Prochlorococcus marinus CUG1417: one gene and its partner. The protein of the gene in region 1 binds, or shares a complex with, the protein of each later gene. Links are inferred from orthologs where the notes say so. Each region holds a gene or a part of one and is shown on either strand. Other genes may lie near its edges.

Evidence for each region.
Region 2: the proteins of accD (region 1) and accC are in contact, whole or in part, in a solved structure (PDB 8UXZ), measured with the Escherichia coli proteins. The link is inferred for Prochlorococcus marinus CUG1417 from one-to-one orthologs.

The regions. Positions count from the first base shown.
Region 1 is NZ_JAAORN010000001.1:726,829-730,046, forward strand. The notes cover bases 326-3,206. They hold accD (acetyl-CoA carboxylase, carboxyltransferase subunit beta), read right to left. Parts: upstream 2,267-3,206; coding sequence 1,385-2,266; downstream 326-1,384. Other genes in these bases: HA140_RS04155 (Gfo/Idh/MocA family protein), read right to left, coding at 326-988; HA140_RS04160 (hypothetical protein), read right to left, coding at 991-1,383; HA140_RS04170 (phosphoribulokinase), read right to left, coding at 2,406-3,206. Outside these bases: more of HA140_RS04155, read right to left, coding at 1-325; more of HA140_RS04170, read right to left, coding at 3,207-3,218.
Region 2 is NZ_JAAORN010000001.1:65,519-68,667, reverse strand. The notes cover bases 219-3,030. They hold accC (acetyl-CoA carboxylase biotin carboxylase subunit), read right to left. Parts: upstream 2,394-3,030; coding sequence 1,044-2,393; downstream 219-1,043. Other genes in these bases: HA140_RS00315 (glycosyl transferase), read left to right, coding at 2,740-3,030; HA140_RS00330 (YggT family protein), read left to right, coding at 721-1,026; psbX (photosystem II reaction center X protein), read right to left, coding at 446-631; HA140_RS00340 (Ycf66 family protein), read right to left, coding at 219-365. Outside these bases: more of HA140_RS00340, read right to left, coding at 1-218; more of HA140_RS00315, read left to right, coding at 3,031-3,149. UniProt on the Escherichia coli protein: This protein is a component of the acetyl coenzyme A carboxylase complex; first, biotin carboxylase catalyzes the carboxylation of the carrier protein and then the transcarboxylase transfers the carboxyl group to form malonyl-CoA.

The DNA of each region.
Region 1 (3,218 bases):
TACTCTCAGCCCATAAATTTTGAATTCTCAAAACTGGAGCTATCCTCCCATCAGTCCATGTTTTTTCGAAATTAAAACTTGAATCTGCAGTTAGATTTTGTATTTTATTTTCGCTGTTTGAATATTTCAAATTAAAACCATGGACATAATCTTTTTGGTTCTCGCTTTTAAGAATAAGTGAACCTTCGCTTCCATATATTTCTAAACTAAAACCTCTACCGTTTTTAGAAATCGATGATAATGATACCTGACATGGAATAAGATTCGAGCTGTAGTTTGATATTTCTATATTCGCTAAACATACATCTTCACTAGTAACATCATTTAAATCAGATGAATTAGGTAAAGGTCTTTTTTTTATTGATGTTGCTAACTTGCCAGTCACGCTTATTGCTTCTCCAAAAAACCAATTCAACATATCGAATGCATGAGTACCCAAGGCGCCAATAACTCCTCCACCTTTTTCTTCCAATGAATACCAATTCCAGGATCTTTTGGGATCGGATCTACTGCCCATTAACCAATCTAATTTGACTAAATATATATCTCCTAAGATATTTTCATCAATAAGTTTTTTTGTCTGAAGGAAAAGAGGTACTGCTCTATATTCAAAATCAACACATACGCTTAAATTATTTATCAAAGATAATCTTTGAAGCTCTTCAATTTCTGAGGAGGATATTGAAACGGGTTTTTCTAAGAACAAATTTTTATTATTCTCAAGAGCTTGTTTCGCTAACTTGAATCTTGATTCAGGAGGGGTGGCAATAATAATTCCATCAATTTTTGGAGATTTAACTAAGTCTTCCCAATTATGAAAAAAATCTAAGCCCGTTTCTTTTTCTAATATCGATTTTTGCTTTTTCTCGTAATGATAAATAGCTACAGGAGTTAAGTGATCAGAATGCTTTAATGCCTCTAAATGAACTTTTTTCCCAAACCCCAGTCCAGCGATTGCTATTTTTAATTTTTTATTTTTTGTATTCATTTTTATCCATCAATAAACTCTAAACAGCTATTTTCAATAACAACATCTAAGAGTTCATCATTATTAGAAGTTTGCCATTTTGAATTGAATTGAGGAATTCCATTTATTGATGTATCTTTGAACTTCTTTTCATTACAATTGATTCTCATTACATAAAGTGATAACTCTCCATCATCATCAGAATTAGTTGGATTCTTAAAGAACTTTGTTAATACACTTATTTCCCCATTTGGGTGAGGCTTAATACTCCCTTTATCAAGCCATTCTTTCCCATCATTATTCTCTTTAAGGAGAACCCAATCAACATTTCCTAACGCATATGAATAGGAGGCAAAGTTAAAAATAAAGAGTAAAAGGCTTAAAGAAAAATAAAATAAATTAGAAATTATTCTCATTTTATATATTTGCTTCTGCAAGTTCTTTTACTCCATGGATCTTTAAAATTTTAGTCAAAGTAGTCTTGAGATCTTTCCTTTTCACTATTACATCAACAAAACCATGCTCAAGAAGATATTCAGCTGTTTGAAAATTATCGGGTAATTTTTCTCTTAATGTTTGTTCAATAACCCTTCTTCCCGCAAATCCAATAAGTGCTTTAGGTTCCGCCAAAATCAAATCACCTAACATCGCAAAGCTAGCTGTTACCCCTCCAGTGGTTGGATGAGTTAACAATGGCATATATAGGAGATTTTTCTCTTTATGTTTTTTTAGTGCTCCAGAAATTTTTGCCATTTGCATGAGACTTAACATACCTTCTTGCATCCTTGCCCCACCTGATGCACAAACAATAAGAATTGGGTAATTTTCTAAAGTTGCTCTCTCAATTATCCTTGTAATTTTTTCACCAACTACTGAACCCATAGATCCTCCCATAAACCTAAAATCCATAACAGCTAATGCTAAAGGCATTGTATTTACTGAACAAAAACCTGTTATGACACCATCTCTTAAACCTGTACCTGCTTGACTTTCCTTAATTCGATCAGCATAAGACCTTCTATCTTTAAAACCTAAAGGATCTGTAGGACTTAGTGAACTATCAAATTCTTTGAATGAATTTTTATCAGCAATTATATTTATCCTTTCATCACTATTAATTCTATTATGGTGACCACAATTACTACAAACATTGAAATTTGAAATTAGGTCTTTTCTATAGGCTACTTGCGAACACTCTGAACATTTAACCCACAAACCATCTCCTTCATCAGTATCTTGGGAAACTTTCCCAACAAATTGATCTTTACGCCTTGCGGCAAACCAGTCGATTAATGACACAACGTTTCCTTTTTTTCTATTTAAATCTAAGTTAGGTACTTTTATCAAGAAAGATATATAAATATTTGAGATTTTCTAAATTAGAAACTCCTTAAAAGTTAAAAATATAATTATTTGAGTTAATAATCGAAATTAATTATTATTTATTTTTCTCCTCAATCATTTTATGAATTATTGGAGTAAGAATTAGCTCCATTGCGAAACCCATTTTTCCACCATTTACAACGATACTTGTTGGACTTGACATAAATGAATCGTTAATCATTCCAAGCAAGTATTGAAAATCAATACCCCATTTCTCTCTTGCCCCCTTTCTGAAATGTATGATCACAAAGCTCTCATCAGGAGTTGGGATATTTCTGCATATGAAAGGATTTGAAGTGTCAATTGTGGGTATTCTTTGGAAATTAATATCGGTTTTGCTGAATTGTGGGCAGATATGATTTATATAATCAGGCATTCTTCTCAATATCGTATCCACAATGGTTTCCGCTGAGTAACCTCTTTCTGCGTTATCTCTATGGATTTTTTGAATCCACTCTAAATTTGTTATTGGAACAACGCCAACAAGTAAATCAGCATAAGACGCCACATTGTATCCATCACCTTCTACCCCGCCATGCAAACCTTCATAAAAAAGTACGTCTGTCCCTTCAGGAATATCTTCCCATGGAGTAAATTGCCCAGGTTCTAGGGATGTTCCAAGTCTTGTGTTATGTTCTTCTGCTTCTTCAAGACTATGTAGATAATATCTTTTCTTTCCTCCTCCAGTTTCACCATAGATTTTAAAAAGTTCTTCTAACTTGTCAAAAAGATTAGCCTCTGGACCAAAATGAGAGAAATTTTCACCTTTTGCAAGAGCCTCTGCCATAGCTTTTTTCATAGGCATTCTTTCAAATCTGTGGTAACTATCGCCTTCTACAACTGCGGGAACAATATCTTCTCTGGCAAA
Region 2 (3,149 bases), 660 kb from region 1 along the record:
TCAAACCTATCGTAATCTTGATTAAATCGACTTCTAGAATTTCTAGGCACATCAGCAATAGGATCATCATCAAAATAAGATGACCTTCTAGCTTGATCAGTAGCGACTCCCCTCAATCGCACACTTTCATATGCAAAAAAAACTGTGGTTCCTGCCAACAAAAACTGACCAAACTGAAGTATGGGATCTAACCTCCAGCCTTGAAAAAATAATATTCCCCCGCACAAAAGTCCTATTGCTGCAAAGAAAACATCATAATCTCTTGCTAATGCAGGTTTAAAAGACCTTAAAAAATAAAGGCCTCCACCACATACAGCGAGGACAATACCAACAATACTGGCCCAGTTGAGACTAGCATTGACCACATTCTTTCTCCAAAATATTATTTTTAAAAGGGTTACTTAAATCCCCTATATATATAGTGTACTTAAAACTTCTATAAAAACTAGCGTCTTCCAGTAGAAGTACGATCGAGAGAATCTTTCTGACTGACAAAAATTAAAAATGCAGTGGCTGGAATAACGATAAGTAAAGCGGCGGCAATAAAACTACCTATCATTCCAACTGCGGAATTATTTGCAACTTCAGCAGAAAAATCTGCGGCTAGTAATAAATTTGAGATTTGAAACACTTTTTAGATATTAAATTCTCAATTTATAATACGAATTAAATACGTTTCAATGGGTTATTTATTAAGATGAGTTAAATAATTGTGATTTCTTGGTTGTTAACTCTCTTCAAATTTTAGATATTAGTTTAGGAATTTCTCTCTCATATCTAACTATAGTTTTTCTAATAAGATTAATACTTACGTGGTACCCAAAAATTGATTTAAGTAAAGGTTTATGGTTATTAATTTCAATACCATCAAGCTCCATTCTTAATTTAACAAGAAAACTAATTCCTCCTATTGGAGGTGTTGATGTTGGACCCGTAATTTGGATCGGAGTTATAAGCTTTTTAAGGGAAATTTTAGTCGGTCAGCAAGGGCTCATAAAACTTGCATTACATTCTCATATTTCATAGAAATAATTAATTATTTATCAGTAATTTGGCAATAATTCTTCTTCTACATATTTAGTGTGTATCTTACCCTGCTTAAATTTAGATTTATTCAGTAAAGTTAGATGAAAGTTTATTGTTGTAGGAATACCAGTGACCGCACATTCATTTAAAGCCCTATTCATGCGTTTAATTGCTGTATTACGATCTTTTCCCCAGACTATTAATTTACCAATTAATGAGTCATAGAAAGGAGGTATTTCATAGCCTGTATACACATGGCTATCCACCCTTACACCAGGGCCACCAGGAGGAAGCCACCCAGTTATTTTTCCAGGTGATGGTCGGAAATTGTGAGAAGGATCTTCAGCATTGATTCTACATTCAATGGCATGACCATTTAATTGAATATCATCCTGATTAAATTCCAAATTTGCTCCGCTTGCGATTTTAATTTGCTCTGCTATTAAATCAACTCCTGTAACCATTTCAGTAACTGGATGTTCAACTTGAATCCTAGTATTCATCTCCATAAAATAAAAATTATCATCATCATCAACTAAAAATTCAACTGTCCCCGCTCCTTCGTAGCCGATACTTTTTGCAGCAGCAATAGCTGCGTTCCCCATTTTTTTTCTTAGCTCAGTGTTAATTGCAGGACTGGGAGACTCTTCTAGCAACTTCTGATGTCTTCTTTGAACTGAACAATCTCGCTCTCCTAAATGAACTACATTACCCGACCTGTCGGCCAAAATTTGAATTTCTACATGTCTTGGCTTCTTAATAAATTTCTCCATATATAGACCATCGTTACCAAAAGCTGCTTCTGCTTCGCCTTGAGCTGCTTTAAACATTTTTTCTAGATTATCAGAGTTTTCAACCAACCTCATACCTCTTCCACCTCCTCCAGCAGTCGCTTTAATAATTACTGGATAGCCAATATCATCTGCCAATTTATAAGCCTCATCAACATTTGATAACAAGCCTTTACTACCAGGTACTGTTGGAACTCCAACTGCTTCCATTGTTTCTTTAGCTGTAGATTTATCTCCCATAGATCTAATAGCTTTAGGAGATGGGCCAATAAAAACTATGCCGTGATCATTACACATCTCAGCAAATTTATCATTTTCCGCAAGAAATCCATAACCTGGATGAATAGCATCAACTCCTCTCGATGTAGCAGCAGCAAGTATATTTGGAATATTTAAATAACTCTTATTACTTAATGAATCTCCGACGCAAACCGCCTCATCAGCAAGCTGAACATGCAATGCTTTTTTATCTACAGTGCTAAAAACTGCAACGGTTGCAATACCTAGTTCTCTACAACTTCTGACAATTCGTAAAGCTATTTCTCCACGATTAGCAATTAAAACTTTTTCAACCATTATGAAAATAAAATTGAAGAAATGAAATGACTTAAAATAAAAAATTATTTGCCAAAATATTAAACAAAATTTTTTAGTGATCAGAGGACATTTTTTACAATACAACCTAAAACGTTATATATGTATAAATATTTGTTTTATGCAATAGAAAAATTATTCATAATATTCAAAAAAACTCTTTTCGAACTAAATGCTTATTTCAGCCAATAATGTATGATATTTTTAAGGTTTAGGCATCGCCCGGTTGCTGAAAACCCTTTGCGGACGTGGCGGAATTGGTAGACGCGCACGTCTAAGGAGCGTGTGGCTTCGGCCTTGCGAGTTCAAGTCTCGCCGTCCGCATTTAATGTATTCTGGTTTAACTGCAATGAAAAAAAAATCAGTTGCAGTAGTTATAATTTCCAATGGTCCTGGTGAATTGACTACATGGGTAAATCCTGTAGTGGATGAGCTTAACAAAATAAATAAATCACTATGTGATGACGATAAACCCGATCTCACCCTTAGGTTAGTCCTTGTTCCCTGCCCAAATGCCACTGGTAAAGAGTTTTTAGTTGCAAAGTCATGGAATAAATTCGAATTAATTACAAAATCCAAAAGTTTTTGGAAATTATTAATAAAGCCACATTCTTTTGCTAACTGGCCAAAAAAAGGGGTGGTTATTTTCCTTGGTGGGGATCAATTTTGGAGCATTTTATTAGCCAAAAGATTAGGTTATATAAATATCACATATGCTGAATGGGTTTCGCGATGGCC